DNA from 3 places in the Symplocastrum torsivum genome. Region 2 is predicted to be linked to each of the others. Evidence: riboswitches for the same ligand, from Rfam matches in the RefSeq annotation. Region 2 holds a riboswitch; each other region holds the start of a gene.
What was found. A riboswitch is a leader RNA that binds a small molecule or an ion and turns the genes downstream of it on or off. The one in region 2 is predicted to bind cyclic di-AMP.
Positions count from the first base shown of each region.

Region 1: linked by a shared signal. The riboswitch ahead of AC5JL3_RS06080 (hypothetical protein) and the one ahead of AC5JL3_RS33955 (universal stress protein) in region 2 are both predicted to bind cyclic di-AMP.
Region 3: linked by a shared signal. The riboswitch ahead of AC5JL3_RS02840 (hypothetical protein) and the one ahead of AC5JL3_RS33955 (universal stress protein) in region 2 are both predicted to bind cyclic di-AMP.

Region 1 covers NZ_JCACKQ010000017.1:26,871-37,386, forward strand. The annotation lists gene AC5JL3_RS06070 (ATP-dependent Clp protease ATP-binding subunit) at 1-307, shown strand, start outside; gene AC5JL3_RS06075 (hypothetical protein) at 580-804, shown strand; cyclic di-AMP (ydaO/yuaA leader) riboswitch at 1,053-1,173, shown strand; gene AC5JL3_RS06080 (hypothetical protein) at 1,302-1,523, shown strand; gene AC5JL3_RS06085 (alpha-amylase family glycosyl hydrolase) at 2,087-3,403, shown strand; partial or broken gene AC5JL3_RS06090 (VIT domain-containing protein) at 3,514-5,882, shown strand; gene AC5JL3_RS06095 (hypothetical protein) at 6,286-7,485, opposite strand; gene AC5JL3_RS06100 (hypothetical protein) at 7,821-8,246, opposite strand; gene AC5JL3_RS06105 (hypothetical protein) at 8,404-9,342, shown strand; gene AC5JL3_RS06110 (secondary thiamine-phosphate synthase enzyme YjbQ) at 9,373-9,789, shown strand; gene AC5JL3_RS06115 (glycine betaine ABC transporter substrate-binding protein) at 10,072-10,516, shown strand, end outside.
Region 2 covers NZ_JCACKQ010000133.1:32,244-42,759, forward strand. The annotation lists gene AC5JL3_RS33945 (ABC transporter substrate-binding protein) at 1-145, shown strand, start outside; gene AC5JL3_RS33950 (ABC transporter ATP-binding protein) at 247-1,086, shown strand; cyclic di-AMP (ydaO/yuaA leader) riboswitch at 1,144-1,270, shown strand; gene AC5JL3_RS33955 (universal stress protein) at 1,407-2,126, shown strand; gene AC5JL3_RS33960 (chlorophyll A-B binding protein) at 2,365-2,544, shown strand; gene AC5JL3_RS33965 (chlorophyll A-B binding protein) at 2,608-2,787, shown strand; gene AC5JL3_RS33970 (chlorophyll A-B binding protein) at 2,832-3,017, shown strand; gene AC5JL3_RS33975 (sporulation protein) at 3,628-4,401, opposite strand; gene AC5JL3_RS33980 (Hsp20/alpha crystallin family protein) at 4,663-5,196, opposite strand; gene psaC (photosystem I iron-sulfur center protein PsaC) at 5,604-5,852, shown strand; gene glmS (glutamine--fructose-6-phosphate transaminase (isomerizing)) at 6,178-8,094, shown strand; gene AC5JL3_RS33995 (hypothetical protein) at 8,218-8,343, shown strand; gene AC5JL3_RS34000 (hypothetical protein) at 8,441-8,884, opposite strand; gene AC5JL3_RS34005 (hypothetical protein) at 8,905-9,798, opposite strand; gene AC5JL3_RS34010 (DNA cytosine methyltransferase) at 9,999-10,516, shown strand, end outside.
Region 3 covers NZ_JCACKQ010000010.1:903-11,418, reverse strand. The annotation lists gene psaB (photosystem I core protein PsaB) at 1-1,511, shown strand, start outside; partial or broken gene AC5JL3_RS02865 (IS701 family transposase) at 1,768-2,225, opposite strand; gene AC5JL3_RS02860 (pyridoxamine 5'-phosphate oxidase family protein) at 2,335-2,784, opposite strand; partial or broken gene AC5JL3_RS02855 (IS701 family transposase) at 2,890-4,200, shown strand; gene AC5JL3_RS02850 (hypothetical protein) at 4,267-4,521, shown strand; gene AC5JL3_RS02845 (hypothetical protein) at 4,746-5,060, opposite strand; gene AC5JL3_RS02840 (hypothetical protein) at 5,111-5,425, opposite strand; cyclic di-AMP (ydaO/yuaA leader) riboswitch at 5,585-5,742, opposite strand; gene AC5JL3_RS02835 (hypothetical protein) at 6,030-6,248, opposite strand; cyclic di-AMP (ydaO/yuaA leader) riboswitch at 6,375-6,495, opposite strand; gene AC5JL3_RS02830 (TetR/AcrR family transcriptional regulator) at 6,600-7,196, opposite strand; gene AC5JL3_RS02825 (hypothetical protein) at 7,255-7,626, shown strand; gene AC5JL3_RS02820 (hypothetical protein) at 7,979-8,287, shown strand; gene AC5JL3_RS02815 (5-(carboxyamino)imidazole ribonucleotide synthase) at 8,418-9,674, opposite strand; gene AC5JL3_RS02810 (FkbM family methyltransferase) at 9,899-10,516, shown strand, end outside.

The sequences.
Region 1 (10,516 bases), on a different contig from region 2:
TGAAGTTAAGCAAATCTCTGACATCATGCTCCGTGAAATCTCAATACGCTTACTTGAGCAGGGAATCACACTGGAAGTCACAGAACGGTTCAAAGACCACTTGGTAGAACAAGGTTACGATCCCAACTATGGTGCAAGACCGTTACGCCGCGCCATCATGCGCCTTCTAGAAGATAGCTTGGCGGAGGCAATGCTCTCTGGTCAGGTAAACGATGGAGATACAGCCTTGGTTGATGTTGATGCTGATGGTCAAGTGAAGGTATTGCCTAGCAAGCGGCAAGAGTTGTTGCTCCAAGCTGTTGGCTAAGATTACCCCCTCTATCTGCTAGGTAGGCAATAAAGACAATTAAACCCATCCGCTCTTGATGCTAGGTAGCTAATACAAGAGCGGATTTTTTTGACAATTTCAAAGAAACATTTCAATCAAAGAAGAAACATTGCAGCCAGAGAAAATCCTTGGCAAGGCTTGGTAATCTTGAAGTGAACATTGAGACTGGCAACTTCCGTATCTTTTAGACAATCTCTTCTGTTTAGGAAGATTCCAGAAAAAATTAAGTTAAATAGCATTAAGAGGGTTTTATGGTGGCACAAACCTATGGGTTAGAGCGTGTTTCTGACAAACTGCAACAGATACTGAACCAGGAAGCACGTAACCCTTCAGCGGATAGGAGAGATGAGGTGGCAACCCTACTGAATTCTGAGCATTCTGTATCTTCCTACAATGCCTGTGTTTGGTGGGATGGATGCTACTACTGTCAGGATGAGAGTAAGAATTGGTACTGCGTTAAATGCTGCTTTTTTTAGCGATCGCATAGATTAAACACCCAATAAATCTGTCTTGTAGTTGCATTTTAACTAGCATAGTTGGGGTGTAGGGGAGAAGGAAGAGTTTCGGTCTACGACTTGCTTCTCAACTATTTCATGCCCATACATGGAAGTATTAAGTTTAGCGTCTTCCTTGATTTTGGTTCTTGACAAACGCCGAATCTTACCCTAATATTTTAATTATTATTTTCCAGTGGGTAGCCTAATTTTTATCTGGCAAACGTAATCATTTCAGAACGCCAGATAAAGAGCGGAGGAACCAAATCGTGGGGCTAATCTTGTAACCAAGAGAGACACCTTCCAGTCTTAGCCCGTCAGCTAACTCCGTCGGCAATGGGAGGAGCACCATAGGCATAAGCTTTTACAAGCCGTAGTCCTTGGGGTCTCCTAAGTAGATATCTGTAACACCAGTTGCAGGGATATTCTGCTGCCTGACCCACCTCGTAAACCGCTACAAACTAATGGAGGTTAGGGCAATGATGAGTTACAAGGAATGGAATCTAGTCACGAGCGAAGAATTAAACGGTATCGCTATTGACTATATTGACCCAGAAGGACATTCTTACAGTGCGCCGTTCTGCTTTTACACACTTGAAGAAGCCTTGAATTACGGTAAACTTTGCATCGACCAATCAATTCGATCCAAGACTTCGGTAAGCGATCGCATTGAGACCGTTAAAGAAACAATGAGCAATTAGGTTGTATTACGCTATAATTGTTCTTTCTAGATAAGAGTATGTCTCTTTTCATAGAAGCACTGCTCCTGGTCTAAGGGTGTTGTAAGAAAAAACAGAGTTTACTTTGGGTGTATCTGCAAAGTGACTGATTTTACTTTGCATAAGTAGGCTGAACGCAACTAGCCAAGCTATTGTCATAGCTTTACTCCTGGTTGGGGTAGATTGGGAAACGACTGGTACTGTGTCAGCCTACATTTTGACCAAATCTACAAATAGGCTCATAGAGCTATAAGTCAAAAGCCTCGGTACTTACACCGAGGCTTTTTGTTGTAAAAATTGTCTTTTAGTGACTGTATAGCAGTCGCCAAGGCGACTCTTGACGCTCACCAAATACTGAAACCTTGACCCGTCAATATGCATTCCTTCTGCCTTCTGCCTTCTGCCTTTTGCCTTCTGCCTTTTGCTATAGCTACTTGCCTGACTCACTTGAAAGGTTGTTCATGCACAGACTGTTTCAATTACTACTCAATTTCTGTATAGCTTTTATTCTTGTTTTTTGTGTTACGTCTGCCTGTCAAGCATCGTTGAGCGAAGTTACCGAACATGAAACTCCTCCTTATGGTTCTTCTAGAGGCAATGAGGGAAAAGTTGCTAGTGCTGACGTAATTTATCAAGCATTTGATATGCGGCTACGGGAGGTCAAAAAACAACTTCCTGAGCTTCAAAAGCAAGGCTTTACCTACATCCAAATTTCGCCACCTCAGAAGAGTAATCCAGCATCCGATTGGTGGGCGCGATATCAACCGATTGACCATACTGTACTTGAAAGTCCTTTAGGGAATGAAAAAGACCTCAAAGCACTCATTGACTCAGCCCATAGTCGGAAGATGAAGATAATTGTCGATGTGGTTCTCAATCACATGGCGAACTATGGGGAATATGTCAAAACATTGAAATATCCTCAGTTCTCACCCCAAGATTTTCATCCAAAAAATTGTATCGACTACAATAACCGCGCTTCGGTGACACAAGGTTGGATTAACTGTAATCTTCCTGATTTGAATACTAATTTGCCTCATGTTAGGCAAGAAGCCAAAAATTACCTTAAGAAGCTTGTAGTGCTTGGTGCTGATGGTTTCCGGTTTGATGCCGCAAAGCATATTGAACCTGACTACTTTCGTGATGTACTGACAGTAGTACCAGCAGATAAGTTTGTTTATGGCGAAGTGATTGGACAAACACTTGAAGAAAGCAACGAATATACAGGCGTATTTTCAGTAACAGACTTTCATCTAGTGAGTGCAATGATTGAGGCTTTTAGTTTAGGCGGTGATTTGCGATCGCTTATCAATCCAGTAAGTTCAGGAAAAGCCCTACCGGGAACAAAAGCAGTTACGTTTGCCCAAAACCATGACATAGCAACCAATCAAATCGGCTTCAAATTTTCTAGCCAGGAAGATGCGATGCTAGCCAATGCTTTTGTCCTTGCCCGTCAGGAAGGATTTCCAATTGTCTACCGCGATGATGTACAGAATTCGATTACCAAATCTGGTGTTTACTTCCACCAGAAAATGATAGGTGAGTCGCAATACTTCCGTAACGGTAATGAAATCGCGCCAGGTGCCGATAATCCCAATATGCTTTTTATTGAACGTGGTGATAAGGGTTTGGCAATCATCAATAAAGCTGGCGCATTTTTTGATGTGAAGGCAGCAAAAATGCCAGGTTTAAAAGTTGGCTGTTACCAAGAAGTGCGCTATAACTTTACGATGGCAATTGGTAAAGGTGGTGATGGTCAGAAATACATCACAAGATGGGGAACAAAGCAAAGGGGAGGCATTCAAGTTAGCCCCAGAGATGCACTCTTTTTCGTGCCAACCTCTACAAGTAAATGCCAATGATATTTAATACTTCTTCAACTTTCCTAGAAGCGATTAAAGTTCAGGGCTAACATGGGTGAAACTGCCACTTGGAACCGTGGCAACGGTTAGCGTTCTAATTGTTGAGGGAAATGCTTATGCCCGCTAATGCTCCGTTACACTCCAAGCCGTCGCTAGGAGGCTTATATGTCAAAACTGGCGAAAAACAGTTAGCCTTCCCGCTAAAACATACCGAAGTTCTTAGCAAAATTGCCGGAAATCTGTCACGAGTAGAGGTGACGCAGACCTTTGAAAATCCCTTCACTGAAGCATTAGAAGCCATCTATGTATTTCCGTTGCCGGATGAGGCGGCAGTGGATGACATGGAAATTAAAATTGGTGAGCGTATTATCAAAGGCAACATCAAAAAGCGGGAAGAAGCCAAAGAAATTTACGAACAAGCGCGGCGAGAGGGGCGAACGGCTGGCTTATTAGAGCAAGAGCGAGACAATATTTTCACCCAATCTCTCGCGAACATCAAACCCGGCGAAGCAATAGACGTTACCATCCGCTACACCGACAGCCTGGAATTTACAGGTGGCGACTATGAATTTGTCTTCCCGATGGTTGTTGGTCCTCGGTTCATTCCTGGTACAGCGATTGATGAAAGTGGTGATACTGACCAAGTTCCCGATGCTTCGCGCATCACTCCGCCTGTGATACCTCCTGAAACTCGCTCAGGGCATGACATCGGCGTAACAGTAGAGATTGATGCGGGTGTGCCAGTGAGTAACGTTCGCTCCACTTCTCACCAACTCACAATTGAACAGGATGGGCAAATTGTGCGGGTGAAACTGGGTAAGGAAGACACGATTCCCAACAAAGACCTGATTGTGCGTTATCAGGTGAGTAGTGACAACACCCAAGCAACGGTACTTAGCCAGTCAGATGAACGAGGCGGTCACTTCACGGTTTATCTTATCCCGGCATTGGACTACCGCAGTAATGAGATTGTACCCAAGGATGTTGTGTTCCTAATGGATACTTCTGGCTCTCAACATGGTGACCCCTTGCTGAAATCTCAGGAATTGATGCGTCGGTTTATCAATGGGCTAAATCCTGACGACACGTTCACGATTATTGATTTTTCCGATACCACGACTCAGTTATCGACCCACCCTCTGCCCAATACAGCGCAGAACCGTACAAAGGCAATAAACTACATCAATCAATTGCAAGCGAATGGTGGCACCTACTTACTCAATGGCATTCGTGCGGTACTGAATTTTCCTGCCGCACCAGCAGGGCGTTTGCGAAGTATTGTGCTGCTAACAGATGGCTACATTGGCAATGACAACGAAATTCTTGCCGAGGTACAACAAAAGCTGCAACCGGGAAATCGCCTTTATAGCTTTGGTGTCGGCAGTTCACCGAACCGATTTTTGCTCAATCGCGTTGCAGAGATTGGTCGGGGACATCTCAAGTTGTTCGTCAAAATGAACCGACAGAGGAGGTTGCCGAGAAGTTCTTTCGCCAAATCAATAATCCTGTCCTGACGAATATTCAAGTTGTGTTTGAAGGTACAGGGGAGGCAATAATTTATCCTTCTGCACCTCCTGACTTGTTTGCCCAAGAGCCTTTAGTTCTGTTTGGGCGAGTTTCCCCTTTACCAGAAGATCCCACGCCTAGTACTCTCCGCATCACAGGGACGGCGGCAGGTGGAACTCACTACGAAAAGACATTTAACCTGAATTTTGAGGAAGCTGGCAATCCTGCTATTGCCCAGTTGTGGGGACGGGCGCGGATTAAAGACTTGATGAAGCAAATGTTCGGCTATGAAACAAAGGCTGGGGTTGAGGCAGTTACGGATACAGCTTTGACGTATCAGTTGTTATCGCAATATACCGCTTTTGTTGCTGTGAGTGATGATGTGCGTGTCGAGCCAGAACGCGAATCTATCTCAATGCAAGTTCCTGTTGAGATGCCCCAAGGCGTTAACTATCAGGGAATTTTTGGCAGCGCTAATCTTGCTCGTATGCAGCCCCGGATGGCGAGGCTTCGTGCTCGAAGCTCAGCGGCACCGAAGTTTGAGAGTTTCGCGGCTCCAGAACAAGAGTGTCTAGATGCATTTGATACTACCTTAATTGATCCTGGGATAATTGATGATGAGGAAGTTACCTTAATCGGTCAAATGATTGATGATGAGGATTTGTCTTCTTCAAGATCAGTGGGAAGTAATGCCCAACTGCAAGTCGTCATCGTCACGGGATTGGATCAAGCAGCAGTGGCAGATCTAACGCGACATCTACAACAACTAAATTTACCTTCTGGATTCAGTGGTGAAATTGTCTTCGAGTTTGTAGTGAATAAAGGTCGTGTTGGCCGAATTGTGTTGGATGAGGAGGCTTCAACGCTCAAAGAGTTAGCCGTGATTGAGAGGATTAAGCGATCGCTTATCTCCTGGCGAGTCCCCCAATCTGCTACGGGTACAGTTTGCCTAACGTTGCGTATCCAAACTTAGGAACGCAACCGGAAAGCACTAGAACTCTTCAATTGTGACCAACCCATAACTAGTAGTGGTCTGGGGGTGGATAAGTCTCCCACGATAAATGAGTACAGACGACAGTCAAGGCGATCACTTCATCGAATCGGCTAACGAGGGCAAAGGCTTTGCAAAAAAAATAAGAGAGTCACTTTAGGCGGCTCTCTCAGTCATCAGGGTGCATCTAATAACCTTATTATTACCTTTAGGAATGAGGGGTGTCACCCCCCATTCATGAAGAATTAATGAAGTGTAAACAGGCACTCGCCCCCTGTCTTCTGACTCTTCTCTGGAAGCACTTAGATGGAGTTTCAAAGGAGCCAATATATTTGAGAATTAATTCAAGTATCTGTGCCCTGCCTCCACAAGAGCGTCGCCTCCTTTATTGAGGCGTGTCAACCTTGGGTTTAGGCTTAGGCTTAGGCTTAGGCTTGGAGGTAGCACCAGGGTTGGGTTGGGCAGCGTTGTTGCCTGAAACTGGCTTGGAAAAGGGCTTCCGAGCTTTTGATGCCGCAAGTTTTGTCCTCGCTGCCTCTTGCTTATCCTTCTTACCAGCTTTTAGGTAATTAGGTGGCGACTCAGAAGGGATTCCTAAAAGCGATACGAACTCAAAGTTGTCGCTTGCGCTGTTGAACCGGGCTTTGATCTGCACAAAGGACGCTTTGCCCTGAGTCTCTTTATCCAGGTTTTTGTTGAACCGGAATGGGGGCACAGGGGCATCTCGCCAGAGTACCGGAATGTGAGATGCCTTCATGAAGTTTACTTTTTTGTCCAAGGGTGCCGATTTGATGTACTCAAGCCGTTGCTTATCAAAGTTTTTAAATACTGAGATGCAAGGTACCCGACAAACCGGAATGAACTGCCATAAACCACAGATTTTGAACTCGTTTTCTTCCAGAACACTCTCAATTCCCTCTCCAGACACCGAGTGACCGACAAACCCTGCCAGTTGGAAGGCTAGGCGGTAGGGCTGTTTTCCTCCAGGGAAGTGAGTAATCCTGGGATAGACGATTAACTTTTGCTGGGTAATCCCGGTACAAGTAATCTCTTTTTTAAGCGCCTCATAAGCCCGCTTGTGGGTGCTGGCATAATAGAGTGCATAGGACTTTTCACCGATTGTCACAAAGGTTTTGTCCTCCTCGCTGGTTATGTTACCGAAGATTATGCCAACCGCTTGAAATAAGACCGCCTCAGCGGGGTCAGAGGCGACTGGGTCGGGTACTGGCGACTGGGTCGATTCTGGGTCAGAGGCGATGGAGTCGGGCACTGGCTCCGGGTTCTGTTCTGGGTCAGCGGTGACTGGGTCGGGGATTGGCGACTGGGTCGATTCTGGGTCAGAGGCGATCGCATTACTCTCAGGGGAAGAGGTGGAAATGGAAGAAGAGGCAGGAGCAAGCTCATCCACTGGGTTGTGTGCCTCTGGCTCCGGGGTAGAGACCGCATCTATTTCAGGCTTTTCAATTTCTAGCGTTGCTGGTTGTTCCTGTGACGGCTCGACTTGGGAAGCTGAACGCTTAAGTGCAAGAATATTCAATCCCTTGGTTGGGGGTGTTACTTGTTGTTGTGGACGTTTCTTTTTCATATTTGTGGTTCAACAGAGGATGCTTATCTCAGCCTAAACACTTAGCTGTACCAACTTACTTAATATTGAACTCATTGTGCCGAAAGAAGTCGAGGCGAAATGCTAAAAGTTAGGTTGAGGTAGAGCTAGGTCGGGCGTGTTAGTAGTCGGGACGAGGAAGTTTGTCAAGACAGACTTTTGAATAGGCATTGACAAGAAGCGGCAAAACATCTGTAGCCACCTTAAGTGAAATCCAGACTTGATGTAAATTTGAGGCACTGAGCGGGGTCTTACATACACTACATTTTGTGGGAGAACCAGCCTCTACTGTTGCTCCTACAGGAAGCTTATACCATTTATAATGATGGAGGTTTTTCTGGCTCAATGAAGTCAGTCAAAACTTCGTCCGGTTCATCTTCCAATTCATCAAAGCTATTACATCCAAACGTTACCGTAGTCGGCTGTACTAGGTTAGGGATATGAGCCTCTTCATTACTTAAATTAGATGGATCAAGAGCCGCTTGGGTCAGCATAGAACTCGCGATACTCTGGCGAAGTTGTGCGACTTGCTCACTCAAGCGAGTAACTTTTCCCTCAAGTCCTTCCACCTGCGCTAAAGTTGCATAACGCTTCGCCTGATTGCCCCTCTCAAAAAACTGAGTCAGGATTTCGCTGAGTGCGCTTGAAGTCTCCTCCAACCCTTTTTGCTCTTGATAGGACATGAGGGCTTGATAAAGCTCCTCCGGTAGGTAGATGCTAACTAGCTTTTTGTACGTGGTCATGAGCAATGTTTTCAGAACAACTTGGTTGTAGGAGGAAGCAACAATCTCTCAAATTTTAGCCCTGGTCAATTGAACATCCGAAAGTAAGGTTTTCTCATCCTCGCTAGAATGTTGAGTTGGAGATTAATTGAGCCGTCACACATCTCAAGAGTAATTCATGTCTAATTGGGTTTGGTTATCCAGAGTAACGTTACTGAGCTTTGTTGGGACAGGTGCCTTTGCCGTTTTATTGTTCTCAGGACGGGGTTTCAATCAATCAGCAAGTACGCCTAGCGATCGCATTCCCTCTACGACTACCTCTCCAGGAAAGATTGAAGCGGTGGATTTGTCCACATTCCCTCTGCCGACTTCGATGACTGGACGCGATCGCTCAATGAAATTTGCAGGTGACTCAAAAGTCCCCACTCGTCCTTTTGACCTTCAGCAAAGCCTAACAAGCTATTCTCCCCTGTTTGCCGCTCCGACATCATTAGGAATGGTAGCGATTGGTGTGGCAGAGGGAAATTATCGCTTACTTGTAAAAGACAGTACCCTCTATGTGCAGCAGACACCGTTCTACTTTGGACACACCGACCCCGGAAACTTAAGTTGGGGTGATGTCGTGAGTAACTATGGTCCCTGTAGCGACCAAGGACGTAGTAAGGGAGATATTGCCTTAGCAGAGCGGATATGCTTAGAACGAGCGCTCAATGGTCTGCCAACCCAGCTATTTGACTTAAACGCGGCGGGAATCGACCCAAATCTCGACTTAGAAGCAGTGCTGAACACAGCAGACTTATACAATCAAGCCAGTCCAATTCACTCCCGCTACTTCCCAAAAGCCTTAGCGATTGCCCGAAATGGAGGATTGAAAGGAATTGAGGCGCTTGCTTGGGCAAGGACTGCGTCCTTCTACCTCAACTTCAATAATGAGATGGATATAGAAGGGGGTTCAAACAAGGCAACGGGGTTAATAGGCATCTGTGCCAGAGAAAATCGTCCGACAACCGAGTGGCAATGTGTCTATGACGATCAAATGCGACGAGTAAAAGCGATCACTAACGTCTTAGAGAAATATCGCAGTCTCATCCCACAAGGAAAAACAAAGCCAAACTAGACTCAAAGAAACACACTACACACTCAACTCATGGTTCATCAGGAGCAAATTTCCCTTTCCACAGATAGTCATGGCGATATGCATGACATCACTGAGAAGGTGAATTCCATCGTCAAGAACTCCGGCATCAAAACGGGAATGGCTCACATCTTCAATATTGGTAGTACGGGAGCAATTGGTACGATTGAGTTTGAGCCAGGACTGCAACGTGACTTACCTGAGATTTTAAATAAGCTCATTCCACCGAGTCGGGACTATGGACATGAGCAGATGTGGCACGATGGCAATGGACACTCCCACCTGCAAGCGACTTGGCTTGGTCCTTCCCTAACTGTGCCTATCCAGAATGGGAAGCTAGAGTTAGGAACTTGGCAACAAATCTTCCACCTCGAATGTGACATCAAACCACGCCAACGCAAAGTCGTTGTAACGATTTATGGGGAGTAGTGACGTTAGTGCTATTCGGGGAATAGCTAGAGAGGTTCCAACGGCTCAATTTATCATTGGGGTACGCTCACTTAACTTCTGGGGAAAAACAGCGATCGCTTTTTTATAGCGATGCTCGTATCAGTGAGGTACATCTTACTTTCTTGCCTATTCCCCATTCCCGAAAACCCAGAATATTGTACCTCATCCTTTAGGAGAACCGCTATAACTACAGATTTTTGTCTAACAGATGACGCTACTCTATTTAAAATTAATTGCATCTAACTAAATCCGAACTTTGCCATGAAGCTAATTCGTCGCTCATTTGTTCTGCTTGTACTTGCCTTGCTGACGACTCTTACCGTAATTGCCTGTGGGAGTGGTGGTAGTGGTGAAACAGTCAAAGTCGGCTCAAAAGATTTCACCGAGCAATTCATTTTGGGCGAAATGTATGCTCTAGTCCTAGAAAACAGTGGCATCAAAGTTGAACGTAAGTTGAACTTAGGAGGTACACCCGTCGCCCAAGCGGGTCTTGAAAGTGGTCAAATTGATTTGTACCCAGAGTACACTGGCACAGGTTTATTAACAGTTTTGAAGCAACCTGCCAATAGTGACCAAAAGCAGGTATTTGACACAGTTGCCAAAGCTTATAAAGAAAAATACAACTTAGTCTGGCTAGAGCCTGCGCCGATGAACAACACTCAAGCCTTGGCGATGAGTCAGGAAGATGCGGCAAAATATGGCATCA
Region 2 (10,516 bases):
GATTGAATGTCCTAAGGAAGACTACAAAGTTGAACCTGCTGAATTCTTTATCGACAACAAAGCGTTTGACCCTAGCGATCCAGTCGGGTATCTCAACAGCTTTGAAATTAGAGCCAATGCTCCTAAATCGTTCTTCATGTCTTAAATTCATCAAAGCTTTATACACGCTTTATACAAGCTTTTCAAAGGTCAGTGCTGAGTTTTGAATTAAGACCCTAAACCTTAAACTTCTTCGCGGAGCATTCTATGACAAAATCTACTTCTTTTTCTGACAAGACTAATTCTCGAACCGTTAATGGAGCAGGATTTCTCGAAATTGAAAATATTGTAAAGTCTTACCCCAATTCAGAGGGTGGGGAGCTGGTTGTTTTAGATAATGTCAATCTCACCATTGCTGATGATGAATATATATCTCTAATTGGTCACTCTGGCTGCGGTAAATCAACGCTACTCAAGATGGTCGCTGGTTTGGAAAAGCCAACTTCCGGAATGGTACGACTGGAGGGCAAAGAGGTTCGTAAACCTGGCGCAGAGAGGATGATGGTGTTTCAGCACTACTCTCTCCTGCCGTGGCTGACAGTAACCGAAAATGTCCGGTTAGCGGTTGATGAAGTACTCAAAAATGCTTCTCCTGTTGAGAAAAAGCAGATTGTCAGCGAACATCTGGCAATGGTGAATTTGACGCAAGCGGCGAATAAATATCCGGATGAAATTTCTGGTGGAATGAAACAACGAGTAGGTATTGCGCGAGCGTTAGCGATTCGTCCTAAAATGTTGCTGATGGATGAACCGTTTGGGGCGCTTGATGCACTAACTCGCGGTAAATTGCAGCGACAGGTACTCGACATTTGGGAGAACAACCCGCAAGCGGTAATGATGGTAACTCATGATGTTGATGAAGCTCTGTATATGTCCGATCGCATTGTGATGATGACGAACGGACCTAATGCTAGAATCGGAGAGATTTTGGAGGTACCTTTTCCCCATCCACGCGATCGCCAAGCACTACGCGAATCAAAAGACTATTTTGAATTGCGTAACCATGCCTTGAACTTCCTGGATCGATATTTCAACCAAGACGAGTAGCGTACAATCCCTTAACTTTATTTTTGAGTGGGCAGCCTAATTCAATCACAAGCTGACAGAATTTAGCTGTCAGCTTTCGGTTGGGAGCGGAGGAACCAATTTTTGGGGCTAATCTCCGGCATGAGAGAGGCATCTTCCAGTTTTAGCCCGTCAACAAACTCCGTCGGCGATGCTAGGAGTACCAAGACTATCGCTTTTGTAACAAAAAGCAATTGGAGTCTCCTTACAGATACCTCTATGTTCTGGGACACAACTGAGGTATCTGTTCTTGACCCACCTCTCACTTATCTATCGTTTTCTTCTAAGAGAGGTTAAAAACAGTGAACATCAAGCCAATGTTAGTGCGTCTTGAAGGCGCGATGGATCGCAATGATTTAATTGAACAAATGGTGTTGCTGCCTGAACCCGCTTCAGCGGCTGCCAAGTGGTCAAACTCTACAAAATCGGTAAACCTGGTTGTTGGCTACAATGCCTCTCCTAGCAGTCAAACGGCTTTGGACTTGACGATGTGGATTGCTCATCAAACTCGTTTGGTTACACAAAAGCAAGTCACGGTTCAAGTTGTCTACGTCGTTGATGAAAATCAAAAGAATCAGTATTCAGATGGCTTGAACACGGCTAGTGCTAGCGACTTGTCAAAACATCAGTCGCCATCAGAGTTGTTAAACACATCGTTAAAGAAGTCTAAGCTATCTGTTTTGACCGAAACCCAACCCCAAGCCTTAGCTACATCATCAAAGAAATCAGTAAAATCACGCCGTCCCAAAGCCACCTCTTGCCAAGCAGATTCATTTGAGCAGGCTGATCGAATTTTGTGGCAAGCACGTTGTTTGGCTGAAGAATGGCGGGGTTCCTTCAAAGCGCATCTACGGTTTGGTGACGTGGCAAGTGAACTGAGAGAAGTTGTTGAATCAGAAGCGGCAACTCTACTGTTCTTGGGTTGTAATTCGGTTAGTCATCCGATCATTCAGCAACTAGGTACCCATTTCCCCTGTTCAGTACTGGGTATTCCCACTGGATTGAATTCGGACTTACGCTGACTACCGGAATCAACTGTTACGTTGACACTCCTCCGGCTAATCAGCCGTTGAAACCAATAGGCGATTTCTCTCGTGCCTCTCGCATCTATTAAGGAACGAGGGACTTCATCCTGCTTTGCTTTCACAAATTTGGCAGCCTATAACTTCAGACAGAGAGCTTAATTTCAAAATTTGCGTTACATTACTTAATATAAGACGAAAAGAAACAACCAAGTCGTCAGGAAGCTGATCAGTAACCATGCAAAACGCACCAACACCGCCGATTACAGATCCAGCAGATCGCAATGCTTGGAAATCAGGTTTCACACCCCAAGCGGAAAATTGGAACGGTCGCCTCGCCATGATTGGCTTTGTCGCCGCACTGCTGACCGAATTATTCACGAACCAAGGTGTTCTCCACTTCTGGGGTCTTCTATAAGCCGAAAGCATCCGTATCAAGAGCAATCCTTTAATACAGTAATCAATAAAAGGAATCAAACCAATGGCTAACGTACCAACACCACCAATTACCAATCCTGAAGATCGCAATGCTGTTAAGTTTGGCTTCAGCCCACAAGCCGAAATCTGGAACGGTCGCCTTGCAATGCTGGGATTTGTCATCGCTATCGGGATTGAGCTATTTTCAAACGAAGGCGTTCTGCACTTCTGGGGCTTGATGTAAGTCGAATAGAACTGACTAATTAATCAAGGTAAGGAGAAAAGCAAATGACTAACGTACCAACACCAACACCACCTATTACCAATCCCGAACAACGCAACGCTTGGGTAGGCGGATTTAGCCCACAAGCAGAGATTTGGAACGGGCGGCTAGCAATGCTCGGATTTGTGATTGCGATCGCTATTGAATTCTTCTCTGGACAGGGTGTATTGCACTACTGGGGACTGATGTAATTTAAGCGCGTCTCGAATTTAGTAAAAACCTGGGGGTTGACTAAAGCCCTCAGGTTTTTCGCAAATCTATTGAGCGCTGTGACCTAACGGATAGTTCAGGTGATCTGGTGTCGCTTGAAAGTGAACGTAGCGTTCATCAATATCGAAAGCTTTTGCTAAGAAACCACCTGGGATGAGGCAGTACAAATAATAAACCCAGACCCTATTGATCTGGGTTTTAGTAAGTCATAAGCTAGTCAACAGTTTTCGAGATTGCTGGCTAGCGGTTTACAGATAAAGTTTTAACTTAACGCTACGACTCAGGCTTAATCCTGATTACTTACTAAGTTAGCCAGAAGTTGTGAATAACTTGTGAATGACAACTATTTAATTTAAATACTAGGACTTATAGCAGTCGCCAAGGCAATTAGGACAAAGTCAATTACTGAAACCTAGACCAGTTAATCTTTTTCCTTCTGCATAAAAGCCCTCTGTCCTCTGCCGTTTGCTATACATGACAACTCTACTGATAGGGTGCCTTAAATAAGGTACCCTACTACTTTACTAACCTTACTCTTAAAAAATTTATCAGACTCCTGGATGAGATTGATAAATCTTTTACCGAAATGCCCTAATGTAGATGGCTTTGGATAATGTCATTAATTCTGGTTTCCAATTCTAACGGATAGTTCAGGTAATTTTGTGTTACATGAAAGCGAAAGTAGCGTTCATCCATATCGAAAGCTTCTGCTAAAAAGCCACCAAAGCCACGCGCCCGTTTATCTATTTCTAAGAAAACTTCCAACTGATTGGACTGGAGTGCGAAAACGACTTCCAACTCATCCAAACGCCCCCGGTAATTGCCAAAAGGTCGAAACTCAAACTCTTGAACAAATGGATACTGACTCCCGAAATGCGGGTTGTATTCACAATCAACTTTATAGAGTTGAAAGCCAAGGTTCTCGATCGCGTTGAGTACTTGCTGCATCAACGGGTGTGGACGCACCTGGATGTAATCTGTGTCTTTTGGGTCTATCGCCGTAGAAATATCCAACCCAGTCCGCAGATAAACGGGTTGATCTCGCATCGTCAGCGGTGTCTCATAGGGAAGAGGGAAAGAAAAGGGGATAACCTTGGCTTCTCTTGGCTGTAAGTTGAAGCGTTCTGAGAGGCGATATTTTACCAATATGCACTCCTCAGTCACGGTGCGATCGTCAACTTCCCGTTTGTATTGCGTACCAATATACAGGTAGATATCGTCAATCTCTTGCTCAACATCCCCACCTGTGATATTGACTTCACCATTGAGTAGCTCACCGGGAACGAGTAAATCATCGAACAGACGAGCATCTACGGTTGCTGCACCGATTCCAACCTTGGCTAAAAGCTTCTTGAACCTTGACATGGGTTTGTCCTCACTCGGCGATACCATCTTAGTTCAACAGGAAAAAGACTGTGTGCGATCGCAAATTGCGGCAATAACTCACCAGTTACAAAAGGAGCAAGAGATTTTGTGAGTGATTAGGACAGGTGAAAAACTTTCTCGTCCGCTGTACTAGCTACTCTTATAAATATCCTTAAAGATAAAAAATAACCGCTGAGTTATCTCAGCGGCAAGTCATTAAACCAAGCTGTCACGCACAGCAATTATTCAGCTTAATTAGTCTTATACAGCAGCAGGCTCAGTCGGTTGGGACTCCCAAACATCGTTAGTTTCAGTGTTAGCTTGCTGCTCACTAGAAGCTTCAATCCCTGCCGCAGGCTGCTGGCCTAGATTGAGCTTAACTACACGATTTTTAGCCGCTTCTACCTTAGGCAGTGTCAGCGTCAGAATGCCATTCGTGAAGTCAGCTTTGACTTGATCATTTTGAACGGCAACAGGTAGAGGAATCACACGCTGAAACTTACCGTAGCGGAACTCAGAGCGGAAGAAGCCTTTTTCTTCAGCTTTCTTCTCATAGCGATGCTCACCAGTGATTGCAACAGCTTCACGAGTTACGCGAACATCCAAATCCTTGCCTTCAACGCCAGGAATTTCCGCCCGCAGAATTACGCAATCTTCCGCATCTTGAACTTCGATTGCAGGCTGCCAAGTTCTAAACGTGTCGTGATTAACTCCAATCATTTCATCAAACATTTGATCCATTTGACGGCGTAAGGTTTCCATTTCTTGGAACGGTTGCCAACGAATCAGTGCCATAGCTGAATTTCCTCTCTTGCTCTTGTGCATCAACCTTCACTTCACACTCTTCTATAATGCCGAGTCTAAACCCTAGAGTCAGTTAGGGAAACCGCATCTGGTTGGTAGAATTAACCAGACTTATTGAGTGATGTACTGTTTACTTGAAGCAAAACCTACGTGTTAAGAAAAGAGCATTGAAGGGATAAGATTTCTACTTCCTACTAACACCCAGTTCAATCTAATTAAGAGTATTAGTATTGCTTTCCCTATCACTCACCCCTTCATCACCCCACCCCTCCTGTTCATTAAAGAGTTTGAAGTTCTGTAACCTCATGTCTCAGGGGATGAAAGCGCTGCGGTAAACTAGCCCTTGATCCTGAGTCTCGCTTATTGAGTGGAGAACTCTCGTTTGGAGCCGTTATTAAATGTCTCATAGCGTCAAAATTTACGATACCTGCATTGGTTGCACCCAGTGCGTTCGGGCTTGCCCCACAGACGTCCTGGAGATGGTTCCCTGGGATGGCTGTAAAGCAGGTCAAATTGCTTCATCACCTCGCACAGAAGACTGTGTAGGTTGCAAGCGGTGCGAAACGGCTTGTCCTACTGACTTTCTGAGCATTCGGGTATACCTCAGTAATGCTGAAACTACCCGCAGTATGGGTTTAGCATACTAACCATTCCGTCAAGACTTCTCAGTTTTTACGGTTATGGTGCTGCTATAGCAAGCGTCGATAAGATGCGTTTAGATTTTGATTTCATTGAGGAAGCCCTGTGCCTCCTCTTTTTTTTGTCTTAGTGTCATTCCTCTGGTGAAGGGGATTGGGTTGACAATCGAAAAATTAGGGAAAAGTTTTTGCTCGATAAAGATTTGCTCTAGTCGTAGACACTGCAACCTTTTCGTCTCTGGAGGAGTCTCTACTCCTTCCCTCTTGCCTTGACGTGTTATCAAGAGGCAAGTAGGTTGTAAAACATGGTGCGAAGCGAGGAGTGATGTTGTAAATGTGTGGAATCGTTGGTTATATCGGCACCCAAGCGGCTACAGATATCTTGATGGCAGGGTTGGAGAAACTAGAGTATCGAGGTTATGACTCTGCCGGAATCGCGACGGTTTGGGAAGGAGAACTGCACCGCGTTCGAGCGAAGGGAAAACTTCACAACTTGCGTGAAAAGCTAGAGAGCCTGGAAAATCCAGCGCGACTTGGCATTGGACATACTCGCTGGGCAACTCATGGTAAGCCAGAGGAATACAACGCTCACCCGCATACAGATAGCGCAGGGCGAATTGCGGTGGTGCATAACGGGATTGTTGAGAACTACCGAGAGTTGCGTGAGGGGTTAAAACAGCAGGGGTATGAGTTCCGCTCAGATACTGATACTGAAGTGATTGCTAATTTGATCGCGGAACATCTTGCTAACTCCTCAACCTCATCTCAAAACGCTAGCCCTCTCTTAGAAGCCGTGCGGCAGACGGTGAATCAGTTAGAGGGAGCTTTTGCGATCGCAGTGATTTCTGTTGATTACCCCGATGAATTAATTGGCGCACGGCAACAAGCACCATTAGTTGTCGGATTTGGTCAAGGTGAATTCTTCTGCGCCTCAGATACGCCAGCAATTGTGCCTTACACTCGCGCTGTTCTGCCTCTCGACAATGGTGAACTAGCGCGGCTGATGCCGATGGGGATTGAAGTCTATAACCTAGAAGGCGATCGCCTAAAAAAAACCCCTCGTACCCTCAACTGGAATCCTGTTCTCGTTGAAAAGCAGGGATTCCGACACTTCATGCTCAAGGAAATTTACGAGCAGCCTGGAGTTGTGCGGACGTGTCTGGAGGCTTATCTCAACAATGATTGGAGCTTGGAAACAGATGATGGTACACCGCCACAGGCATTCCAGCCACCGATTCAGCTAGGCATCCCAGCATCACTCTATGAGAACTTAGAGCGAATTCAGATCCTCGCCTGTGGTACCAGTTGGCACGCTAGCTTAGTCGGAAAGTACCTGCTCGAACAGTTAGCAGGGATTCCCACAATGGTGCAGTATGCCTCAGAGTTTCGCTACGCACCAGCACCACTCACTCCCAACACCCTGACGATTGGTGTTACACAGTCAGGAGAAACGGCTGATACTCTGGCAGCGTTGGAGATGGAACAAAAGCGTAGAGCAGAGTTGCTAGCTCCCTATCAGCCACGACTCCTAGGAATTACTAATCGTCTGGAAAGCTCTCTTGGGACGCTGGTGCCGCATATTATTGAGACACACGCAGGGATTGAGATTGGTGTTGCGGCAACGAAAACGTTTGTCAACCAGCTAGTTGCGTTTTACTGTCTTGCTTTGGATTTGGCATGGCAACGGCAAAGTTTGCCAGCATCCCGTATCAAGGAAATTTTGGTTGGCTTACGGCAGTTGCCAGCGCAGATTGAGCTGATTTTAGAAAGCCAAGAGCGCTATATCGAAGAGTTGACGCATGAGTTTGCCGAGACTAAAGACTTTATCTTTTTGGGACGTGGGATAAACTTCCCGATCGCATTGGAAGGTGCGCTTAAACTCAAGGAAATCAGCTATATTCACGCCGAAGGCTACCCAGCGGGTGAGATGAAGCACGGACCGATCGCATTACTAGATGCTAAGGTGCCAGTAGTTGCGATCGCAATGCCGGGTAATGTCTATGAGAAAGTCCTCTCCAATGCCCAGGAAGCGAAAGCGCGTGATGCTCGTCTGATTGGGGTAACGCCGATAAATGACCCAGATGCGGCGGAGACGTTTGACAATTTGTTGCCAGTGCCAGCAGTGGAAGAGTTACTCTCACCGATTCTTACCGTGATTCCCTTGCAGTTGTTGGCGTATCACATTGCTGCACGGCGCGGTTTGGATGTAGATCAGCCTCGCAACCTCGCCAAGTCGGTCACGGTCGAATAGGCAGCAGAGGCTACTTTTTGGGGCTGTAGACTGAAAAAACGGTTGGACAATTTGGAAAACGGTTAAACAATTTAAAAAACGATTGAACAATTTCTCCAGCCGGAGTACGATCTCTGGAAACGGTTGTGCGTACCAATAGCACAGCGATCGCTTCCAGAGGTCTTTTTCATAGGCAGTATAGACGGGAATGGACACAAACCACATTTGAGAGGTGCAGCAATTAGTACGGGTGACTCTGGTGAAGACTAACTTGTGGTTAGGAACGCCTTGTGGCTTGAGTTGTTACAGCTCTTAGGGTGTCAGTACCAAGCATTGAAAGTTTAGTTCTCGTTATGTCCCTTCTTGGCTAGGGTTGAGTCAGTTCTCGATCAAAGCCTCGGCAGTGTTTCCAAAGCTCTTGTCCCAAATAGTTGCCACTGATCCCAGCACAAAGAACTGCTGCACCTATCGCAGTGGGAATCACCCAACGAGGAAGAGTTTTCTGTATTGGTTCTTTTTGTATTGGTTCTTTTTGTATTGGTTCCTTGTTTATCAGTATCGGTTTCTCTTGATCGGGAAAGGCATATACTTTTGCCGTCTCAATAATTAGCGGTAAGTTCTCTGGTGCAGATTCGTTCCACTGCACTACTGTTCCTGTTCCGTTTCCATCATTGAGTTTTACGAACTCTTTATCCTGCAAAATGTCCTTCTTGAATACCAACGTAAAGCGATCACCTAACTTACCTTGAACAGAAACAGATGATTCATTGTTCGTGTAAATCTTCACCGAATCCAATCCGCTTGATCTCATTATTTCTTCCACATTCTCCGCTATGCCCACCTTCTCTCCCTCCGTTGACTCCTCACAACGTCTAGGAACCATTTAAGTAACACGTACTGATTCGGGGATGAAGACTCGGTGGTTCCCCATATCTCCTTAATGATTTCGTCGTCGCTTTTCGTTGTTAGTAGTTGTCCTGCTCTTTCTGCTTCGGATACGATTTCCTTTCCACAGTTATAGGAAGAAGGAGAATCCATGCTTTTCTTTAACTTTTGCTTGAACTTGTCAATAGATTCAATGTTCTTTCCGGACAATAAATCGCTTATATCCGGCTCAACCACTCCAAAATATTTGTAAGGATACGTATTCGCACTATTCGTTTTCGACGCTCGCTCCTCTGCCAAAATGACGTATCCATAGGACAAATGAAGTTTGAACATCAAAGCGATTTGCGTTCTCAACCAGGAGGTTTCAATCTTATACTGCGATTCTATCCATTCGTTTACAGATGCCATCGTATCTGAATTGCCTTCCTCAATCGTTTTTGTAGCGTAACGAGAAATGCTTTCAAATCTTGAGAATGTATCTGCCATGTGAGCGATACCTTGCTCGATTGGACTGCATACTTTATGTTCTAACCAGTTCCCAACTTCTTCATACAAGTCTTCATCCCTGGCATCATCACAGTAGCTCCAAAATTCCATTGCATCGTCAGGATAGGCTGAGTATAGTTCCCTTGGACGACCGTCTTCTTCAATCGAAATTGGAACAAGTTTGCTCCTTACGAAATTTACCTTTTCTTCCAACACTGATGCCCATTCGATTGGATAAAGTATCTTAAGGATGTCTTCCAGAACGATTATGCCCTGCCTTCCGTTCGGCTTGCAAAAAACCCTAACCTTGTTGTGATGGAATCGATAATAGATGCACGTATAGTCTTTCATGAGGTGTGTAGTGTGTAAGGTGTTCTCTTACGGTTTGATTCGACTCGAAGCACACAACTTCGGATAATTAGGGATTATTATACTGTCGTGGGTTTGAAGCTGTCCTACGATTCCATGTTTCCTTTCTGAGTATCCTGCCGACTGATTCAGAAAAGCTTCAATATAGTTAGATAAACTCAATGGCTAATAAAATCCTGACAATGAACTCGGTCGAAGTTTTCACCGGAGCTGGGGGATTGGCGCTGGGTATATCAAAGGCAGGCTTTCGTCATCAAGCTGCGATCGAACGGGACAAAGATGCCTGCTTTACAATTCGCTCTAATCAGCAGCGCGGTATCCAGTCCGTAGCTGACTGGCCTGTCTTCCAAGCCGATGTAACTCAATTCGATTTTACGACGCTTCAAGTCAAAGGTGAAATCGACCTCCTAGCCGGAGGGCCACCATGCCAGCCTTTCTCCCAAGGAGGCAAACACCAGGGGTGGGATGACTCGCGAGATATGTTCCCCCAGTTCTTCCGGGCTGTCCGAGAACTGAAGCCAAAGGCTATCCTGGTCGAGAATGTGAAAGGTCTGTTGCGTTCTTCTTTCAGCCAGTATTTTGAGTACATTATCCTGCAACTGACTTACCCCGATATTGTGCAAAAGCCAGGTGAGGATTGGGGAGACCATCTATCAAGATTAGAACGGCACCATACTGTCGGTCACCACGATGGACTATC
Region 3 (10,516 bases), on a different contig from region 2:
AGCATGTATTTGGAACATCCGAAGGTGCTGGTTCAGCGATTTTGACTTTCTTGGGTGGCTTCCATCCCCAGACAGAGTCGCTGTGGCTGACGGATATGGCTCATCACCACTTGGCGATCGCAGTCATCTTCATCATCGCCGGTCACATGTACCGGACGAACTTTGGAATTGGTCACAGCATCAAAGAGATGCTGAACTCCAAAGCGGGTCTATTGAGTCCAAGGAGCGAAGGTCAGTTCAACCTGCCTCACCAAGGACTGTATGACACCTACAACAACTCCCTGCACTTCCAGTTGGGAATTCACCTAGCGGCGTTAGGAGTTGTCACCTCATTGGTAGCGCAACACCAGTATGCACTGCCTCCTTATGTCTTCATCGGGAGGGACTACACCACAGTAGCTGCGCTATACACGCACCACCAGTACATTGCTGGTTTCCTGATGGTTGGGGCATTTGCCCACGGTGCAATTTTCTGGGTACGCGATTATGACCCAGAGCAAAACAAAGGGAACGTCTTGGATCGGGTGCTACGGCACAAAGAGGCGATTATCTCTCACTTGTCCTGGGTGTCTCTATTCTTGGGCTTCCATACCCTAGGTTTGTACGTCCACAACGACGTAATGCACGCCTTTGGTACGCCTGAGAAGCAAATTCTGATTGAGCCAGTGTTTGCTCAGTTCATCCAAGCGTCTCATGGTAAGGCGCTGTATGGAATGGACGTGTTGTTATCAAACCCCGACAGTATCGCGACAACAGCATGGCCAAACTATGCTAACGTCTGGCTGCCAGGTTGGTTAGATGTAATTAACGACACCACTAACTCTGTGTTCTTGACGATTGGCCCTGGCGATTTCCTGGTTCACCATGCGATCGCACTAGGACTGCACACCACCACCTTGATTTGTGTTAAGGGTGCGTTGGATGCCCGTGGTTCCAAACTGTTCCCTGACAAAAAGGACTTCGGCTTCACCTTCCCCTGCGACGGTCCTGGTCGTGGCGGTACCTGCCAAACGTCCGCTTGGGAGCAAAGCTTCTTCCTAGCTACGTTCTGGATGCTGAACACACTGGGCTGGGTCACCTTCTACTTCCATTGGAAGCATCTGGGTGTCTGGCAAGGTAACGTTGCTCAGTTTAATGAGTCTTCTACTTACCTGATGGGCTGGTTCCGGGATTATCTCTGGCTGTACTCAGCTCAAACGATTAACGGATACAACCCCTACGGTACGACTAACCTGGCGGTTTGGGACTGGATGTTCCTGTTCGGACACCTTGTGTGGGCAACAGGCTTCATGTTCCTGATTTCCTGGAGAGGCTACTGGCAAGAGTTGATCGAAACTCTAGTCTGGGCCCACGAGCGTACACCGCTTGCGAACCTGGTTAGCTGGAAAGATAAGCCAGTTGCTCTATCCATCGTTCAAGGTTGGTTGACGGGTCTAGTTCACTTCACAGTTGGCTATGTCCTCACCTACGCGGCATTCCTGATTGCCTCGACGGCTGGTAAATTTGGCTAGCCTCGGCTGAACAAGCGCCTTATAGGTAACTAAATAAAATCCCCCACCCGAAGGTAGGGGATTTTTTGTTATCTATTTTGATTTTTTCAGTTCATCCTGTTCTTCAGGCTTCATTCTTGGGCACACTAACGAGCGTGATTACACTTCTCTGGAAGATATGCAGGATAAGCTTGGTGCGAAGCGGTCTTTGAATTGGCTAAGAGCATATAACCCTCTTCTGTCACTCTCCGAAACAGGAAATAACAAGAAAGCCAGATTATCCATCAGGAAAATAAAGTTGGAACTGATTCATCACATGAATTAAATCGTGAAAACCGAGCAATAAATAAGGATTAGGGAAAACGTCTAACCAAGGAGAAATGAGCCACAAGGCAAGAGTCGGTTGGATAATTAACCGCAAATTATTCAAAACATTTTTCCAGCCCCCTTGATGATTCCATTGTTGATGGCTAGAGAAATCAACAGGAGTCGGTTGAATCTCAGTATCACTTTGACAAGATTGGCTTAAGGACAAAAAAGCTGGGGAATTTAAACTAATCATCAAATAAACGCTAAAAATGATTTCCCACCACTTTTCAATCTCCTGGAAATTAGTAAAGCGATAATCCGTCCAACCAATTCCTGCTTGTCTTGACGAAAAGCCTATTCAATCCAGGTTCTCAACCCATAACGATTTCCTAAACTCTTCAAGATGTTCCCCTGAAGATTTGCGATACCCTGGTTGGCAGATTTATAGATAATGAAGCTAGGGCGAAATTTTAGAGAGGCGATCGCAGAATTAAAATTAGCCTTCCAGAATAAGTTTGTGCAAATTTTTCGATTTTTACTGACTGCTAACTCCATCAGTCGTGCGTCCGCTCATTTCGATGGGATGAAGGCGATATATTACGGCTACTTCCGCTCGTCCCCCAGCATCGCTCCAGGTTCGATTGATCGCAGGCGAAAGTGTTGGATTCTGCGTTTTGACAAATTGCATCACGCGATCAATGTCTTGCTGCTCAGTGAGGCGTTCAGCGTGACCATTCACAACAACGCTGCGCCAGTGCAGCAGATCGTGAACTTCTTCGATTTGTAAGCAAACTTTTGGATTTGCATCCATGTACTTAGTCTTCATTCCTTCAGTTGTGAAGATATATATTTCTGAGTCTTTGAGGTAATAGTGCATAGGCACAATATATGGATGTCCTTCGCCTATGCAGCCGAGGTGTCCATATCCTACTTTATGTAGCAGTTCGTGTATTTCTTTTTGTCCCATTTCATCGATATCTAACATTACTGTTCTCCACTAGTCGATCGGTTAACGGGACTTAAACGAAAAACAAGAACAAATAAAGGTATAATCTTGGTATGGCAAACATCTCACGTTAAAGTCTGAGTCATGAAAGAGACAACTCCCGCTGCCATGCCCCCTTGCTTCGATAGATGGTGTAAACGCTTTGATGATATCTTTAGCCATCAAGCGCAAAAACGGGAGTTTAGGAACTATGTCGGGGAATTATTAGGGGAAAGTGAGCGAAAAAACCTGTCTCAAATGGCATCGAACGCGGTAGGAGTGACTTACCACCGATTACACCCTTGGTGCGCCTAAATTCGGAGGAAACCTCCGAGGCGGCGCATCCGCTTTTTGACGGAAGCGCCCTGGGAAGCCCAAGAGATAAATGAGCGCCGCCTGAAAGTGATGAATCAGTGCAGCCAAACCCGGATAAGTCGAGGATTCACGTTAATCGTCGATGACTCAGGGCATAGAAAAAGTGGCAATTTTACAGCGGGAGTGGGACGGCAGTACATTGGAGAAATTGGGAAAACCGATAACGGAATAGTAGTGGTAACAACCCATCTATATGATGGGAAAAAAAGCCTACCGTTAGATATAGAGTTATATCAACATGCCAGTTCTTTACCTCAGGGAAAAAAAGACATTGAATTCAAGAAAAAGCCGGAGCTAGCCTTAAGTTTAATTGATCGCAGCTTGATAAGAGGATATCGACCCGGTATCGTACTAATTGATGGCGGCTATGGAAATAACACAACGTTTCTATTGGAACTGGAAAAAAGGAAACTTAAGTATCTAGGCGGATTAGCCAAAAACCGCAAAGTGATAACTCAAACCGAGGCAAATAAACTCCAAGAGATTCGCCTAGATAAGTTAGCGCAGTCCTTGCCTATTAAGGGTTTTACCCCTATTCAACTCAATTTAGATAAACCGAAAACCGTTTGGGTGGCAACGGTTGAAGTTGAACTGCCACAGCTAGAAGGAACGAGAACAATTGCTATCGTCATGAATGCCTCAACCTTCGACTCTTCTAGTGATATTGACTATTTTATTACAAATGTTGACTCATCCATTGCCACAGCCGAATGGATAGTAACTACTTATGGTCAAAGGAATTGGGTGGAAGTTTTTTACCGGGAAGCAAAAGGATGGTTAGGGCTATCTGAATATCAAGTTAGAGATTCTCGCAGCCTAATACGCCATTTCATGCTTGTATTTTGTGCTTATACATTTGTTTTATGGCATACAAAAACTGGAGGATTAAGAAGGCGTTGGGCATCGAAACCTTTAAACACCTTTACTGACGCATTAGAAGCGTTTCGGACAGCGATGTCCTTCCGTTTTGTGGAGTGGCTCAACCACAACCAGGACGTATTCTTAGCTTACAAAGCGGCTTTGGGCTTTATTTGGGCTTGATATCTGTTTAAGTCCCGTTAATTGATCGTGACTGGTTAAAACTAGAACTGGCACAGCAGGAGTTTGATGACTGAGTTTCCTTTTGTCTGGTTTATCAGCATCGTGGCAGATGCTTTTATATATACCTGGATTTATAACAGCACTAAAGGCAGTATTTTGCTAGTGGCGCTTTTTCATGGTTTGCTGAACGTGTGGGGACTATTTATAACTGGGGTGTCCCCTGTCGCATACGCTCTCCTGAATTGCGTTGTGGCGATCATCTTGATAGCGGTGTTTGGAAGAGCGAATCTCTCTCGCCGAGGAAGGGTTTGTGCAGGCTAAAATCTGGTTGTAACTGACCGTTAGGCTTCTGAGCGATTAACACAAGGATGAAGCAAGTAGCACAATGTCTCACGAAGGTTTCATGCCACAACATCGCGCAATTGGAAGAGCCGCAGTTTGGGCTGTTTCTTTCCTTGGGGTGGCGTACGCGTAGGGTTACTTGGGTGCTTTGCGAACATCGCTGCTTTGGGCTTCGTTTGGGCTTGAAATTTGTTTAAGTCCCGTTAGGACAGTCCCCAAATCGCTTGATCAAGGGAACACTTATTCAAGTGATACTCTTCGTTGGAAATTGTTTGAGTCTCCAATAACCTCTTGTAATGGCTCAGTTCATGCTGATACTGCCACTCCCGATCCAAGTATCGCTTCCCAGCTTCTAGAGCTTCCGCAATACTAGCAAATAGCCCCCCTCCCAGTTGAATTTCTGGGTTATCTTGAGGACGAAGACATCTGTAGGTGTAACCGTTTGGGTGTACGATTGGGCAAACAAAGAAGCTTCTGTAGCTGACCCCTTTGTTGTAAAGGTATTTCTTTTCAATCATGTCTGAATCTCTTAGTTTTCAGTGTAGTTTTAGCCGAAATTTTTCTTGGATTAGTTATTCGCTTGATGAATGCGGTGACCAATCCAGTCGGCGTTTTCTCGGAGGAGATGCAGAATACTCCCGCGAATCAAAACATCAATGCGTAGCCGTTGTTCCTTGGTGAGGAATAGAGAATTGGGTTTCTTCAGTTGTTTCTGCTCAATCTCTGTGACCATGCATTCAGCAGGGATATGCTTAAGAACATGAGTAACTAACTTTTGGCGCAGTTCCTCAATCGAGAAGGCAGCTTGATAAGGGTGTTCTGGATAATCTGCCAAAACTTTGTCAATTTCTTGGATTACAAGATGCTTTTGAGTCAGGAACATGGGAGTTTTTCACCTAATAGCAACTTTTCCTGCCTCAGACACCAGAAGTTTAGAGTACGACAACCCTTTTTCAGGAGCGAGGCAGGTACAACGATGCGAACAGATACCAGCCAAGGACACTGAAAGAGTTCACGCATATTAGTAGAAAATGCTGACTCTTCAGTCTCCTCTCAATGCCTACGAAGTTAGCTGACGGGCTAGGACTGAGAGATGTCCCTTTCTTCTTTGTCTCCTACTTTAAGAAGACACAAGGTCAGAAATAAGCCCCAAAATTTGGTTCCTCCGCTCCAGCGATCGCATTACAGTTTAGTGAATGTTGTAAGCGCAAACTGGATTAGGCTGACTTACTGAATTTATTTTTGCTATCTTAGCACTTCACCTGAGGGGAGCAAAATCCTTCGTGAGATGTAAATTTCTCAAGAGTACAATCTTGTCCAAATTGCAGTTAGGCAACAAGAACCCTAACTTTATCCTACTGACCTCAATTTTGATGAAGTGCCTCGATCGCTGTCCTGATTATTCACTGACTCACTCTGCTAGCTGCTGCGTTTCCTCCAGAAAACACACGACCTTCCTTAAGAAGCGCAGCACACCTTACAATTACCTAACCAATAGCTGAGTTTTGAACAGCCACAATTCCTTTGTTGCCGGATACCTTTGAGCGGATGGAGTGGTCAATGCACATTTTTCCGTAGGTTAATGCCTCATCAAGAGTATAGAAGCAGAACGGTTCACTATAAACTTGCCCTGACGGGTCAACATAGTCAACTGCGATACGGTTCAGCTCTTTTTTGATGAGCAGACTCCATTCTTTGTAAGTCATCGTCTTAGCCTTTGTTAATCTGTAGGGGTTTGATGAGACAGGCAGGAGCATATAGCTGATATTTTCATTTACAGCTCTACACTTAGGAGACCCTTGAGACTACGGCTTACATCAAGCTTGTGTCATAGGTACTCCTCCCAATGCCGACGGAGTTAGCTGACGGGCTAAGACTGGAAGGTGTCTCTCTCAAGTTACGAGATTAGCCCCAAGATTTGGTTCCTCCGCTCTAAGCTGGCTCTTACTCTACAACGATGGGTATGAGTACCAGACAAGATTAGGCTACCTAGTTCAATTAAATCAAACGTTAAAGGTTCCTGCATCTTTTTGTCAAGAGGTCAAGGCGTAAAATTTTTAGGAGCGATTAGAAGCCCCTCTCAGGAACAGACCTAAAGCACGACGAACGTAGGCTTCCCACGATTCAGTCGTAGGTTGAAAGATTAGTGCATAGAGCATAATCCCACTCATTGCATCGAAGACTAGCCCAGGATCTAAATCTGCCTGAATTTCATTTCTCGCTTTTGCCCGTTCCAGCACAATAGCAAAGGCTTGTCGCCGAGGTTGTAGATACTTTGTCCAGTAAATTTGAGCAAACTGAGAGTTGCTTGATGCACTGCTGATAATCATCGCAACCGTCTGTCGCCCTAGAGAACTAAGCGTGATCTGGGCAGCATTCTCGATTAACGCATCAATATCGCTCCAGAGATTACCAGTATCCGGAATTACAACATCTTGCCTGACACTCTCTATTGCATCAGCAACTAGTTCTTCTTTGCTGTTGTAGCGTCGATAGATGGTTGTCTTGCCCACTCCAGCACGAGTAGCGATCGCATCAATACTCATCGCCTCAAAACCAACTTCTGCCAGCAATTCTAGGGTTGCTTGCAACATTGCTTGATGAGATTGAGTACTGCGGGGTCTTCCCGGCAATTTTTTTGTGATATCACTCATGAGTGCTACTATAGTTTACGAAACTGTTTCGTATTGAAATAGAGTAGCCGATAAGGTAATGTCCCGCCCTCACTACACGGACAAAAATAGCATTCAGACTCTTCGGGATGGGCTAGAGGAATACTATGCTCTAAATCCGAACGTCACTGATCCTAGAAAACTGCCTCCGGAGTTTGCAAAAATTTTGCTGGCGCATGATGTTTCACACGTTGTATACGGTTGTGATACAAGTATGTATGACGAACTCAAGATTCTCCCACTAACTTGGTGGACTAGCAACTACAAGTTTCGTGATCACCTACGCACAATCAAAGATCCAACTATCAGCCCTGCGATTCGTGTGATGTACGACGACTTGATAAAAGAGCATGGGGTAATTTGGTTGTATACCTCAATTTTCTTTGTATTGCCGCAACTATTGCCAGAATAGATTTCGATGTGGTCAAAGTCGCGTAAGCGGGAGTGCTTTGTCCCGTTTCTCGATTTTGAACCATTGCTTGATCGTTCACTCTTAGAGATTCGTCAAGAATTTGACCTTTTGCCTTTCATAAAATAGGTTATTTTTGCTTGGACATGGGTTGTAGAGGTTACGTTAGAGACTGAACTCTCGCCCTATAATTATGAACAAGATTGAAGCTATTCTAAACTGCAATTTCAGTTTCAAATGTCCAAACAAGTGCGATCAACTCGAATTAACGGCAGATGCTAGCCGCCGTTTTTGTAAAAGTTGTGAGCGTAGCGTGTATTTTCTAAACTCTAATGAAGAGCTAAAAAAAGCTTACATGAATGGTCTTTGTGTTGCTGCCTATATTTTCGATCCTGTTATTGCAGAACCAGTTCTTTTACTAGGTGAACCAGAGTCTTTATCATGCCATATCTATCTTGAACCAACGATATCTCTGTCAGTTGAGCAGCTAAAATTTCTCCAAAGTATCGTTGAAGAAGAGATGAATCTGCTCCAAGTGAGAAGACGGTTTGCAACAGGTGAGCGAGAAATTGTGCGGCTAAACATACCGCACCGCATGGCTGAGGAATACCTTAAGCAAGCAACTCAGACGGGTTTGTTAGTGACAGTGCAGGGATTAGAGTAATTAGCGGCTATGCATTTTAAGTTACATTATGCATTCATGGGAAAAAGGTTAAAGGGGAAGGGTGAAAGGTAAAGGGAAAACCCTTTAACCTAAAACCGATTAGTTCAATAGGTGACTGCATAACAGCTTATTAGCTGTACCAGAGGGATTCAATTTTTTTAGCAACGGCTTGTGCCTCAGTTGGCTGTTGAGAGTCCAACCGAACGGTGACATGACCTAACTTGCGTCCAGGACGGGATTCCGTTTTACCGTACCAATGTACAAAAGCCCCAGGGACACTCGCTAACTCTTGCCGTTTGTCGAGGTAGCCACTCTGGGAGTGTTCATAGCCCAAAAGATTTACCATTACGGCACCAGCACAATTGAGTGTAGGACTTCCTAAGGGTAAACCCGTAACTGCCCGCAGTTGCTGTTCAAACTGAGATGTTTCACAAGCATCAAGGGTAAAGTGCCCGGAATTATGAGTGCGGGGTGATACTTCATTGACTAATACCTTGCCACTCGTAGTGAGAAAGAGTTCAATCCCAAAGACACCGACAACATCAAGACTGTTAAGAAGAGTTTGTGCGATCGCATTAATCTCTTCTACAACACTTAAGCTAATCTGTGCCGGAACAATAACACGACGACAAACTTGTTCTTCCTGCTGAGTTTCTACCATTGGGTAAACCAACACATCCCCAGTAACAGAACGTGCAGCAATCACTGCTAACTCTCGTTCAAAAGGAATGAACTTTTCCAGCAATACTGGCGCATATCCTAGCTTTTGCCAAATGTCCTGTAAGTCAGTACTAGTTTTAACAACAAATGTGCCTTGCCCATCATAGCCGTGGCGTCGCGCCTTGAGGACGAGCGGAAACTCTAACTCGCTTAGGTTCATCGGTGCAAGAGAAGATGCAGGAGACACTAATTCCTCATTGCCAACGTCTCCCGCAAGTGTCATAAACTCTGGCTGAGGTAAGCCAATATCTTCTAGATAACAGCGTTGATCATATTTATCCAAAAGCGGTGCTAAGGCTTCTAGGCGTGGGCGAAAGCAAACACCCTGCTGTGCCAACGGCATCAAAGCTGGCAAATTAATGAATTCGTTTTCAAACGTGATGACATCACAACGAGATGCAACTTCACCCGTCGCGGTGGCATCATCAATTGGCGCAAAAATTGTGTCCGAAGCAATTGCCACCGCTGGATCAGTAGGATGGGGGGTCTGTATGATTAGTTCAATTCCCAAAGCCTTAGCTGCACCCGCCATCATCCAGGCAAGCTGCCCTCCACCAATCACACCCACACGCTTGATATTGCTAGGTGAACTCTCAGCGAGGCGGGTGGTTTGAATAGACTCTTGGTAAGATGGGGAGGCGTTAATCGGCGTGGATTTTGAAACCATAGTCTGTGTCTTCGGGAATGGGGAATTGGGAATTGGGTGACGCTGGCATCCGGAGGCTCCCTCCGGATGAGGAAGCGCACCCGCAGGGAATTGGTAAGAGACTTAGATGTACCTCACTCTCAACGAGAATTGCTCTATATATTATTAAACCTTAAATGAAAATTGCATCTCTTTCGCTGTAGGCTGTTTTATTCAGCAATTTTGACACACAGAATAAAGACTCTATGAACGGTATTTTTATAAGGGCTTATAGTCGATTATTACAAATAATTGTCAGGATATTTTGCAAGTTAACAGGTAAGGGAGGAGGAAAATTTGCTAAGTTCCTCCCTAAAGATCAAAGATTTTTGATTCCTAATTATTGCGGCAATTTAAATTTTGAGGTGGATACAACCTATCCGATGGAATCCTCCGTTTGGTTGGCAGGAGTCTACGACGTTACAACAACTAACTTTTTAAAAAAAGTCATCCACCCAGATGATGTAGTTCTTGATATTGGAGCGAATTGTGGTGCCCTTACCTTAGTCGCCGCTAGTTTAATCGATCAAGGAAAAATTTATGCTTTTGAACCAGCACCAACAGTTCGTTCTAGGCTTCAAGGCAATGTAGAGTTAAATCCTAAACTCAAAGAGATTGTAACGGTTTTGCCCTATGGGCTTGGACGACACAACTACAAAGGCTTTTATAACGAAGATCCAAATTATAGAGGCAACGGTTCTCTGCATGGACAAAAGGGAATTGCTGTAGAAGTATTTTCTCTAGATGAATGGGTTGCTCTTGAGAAATTAGACAAGATAGATGTGATTAAGATTGATGTTGAAGGGATGGAATATGATGTGCTG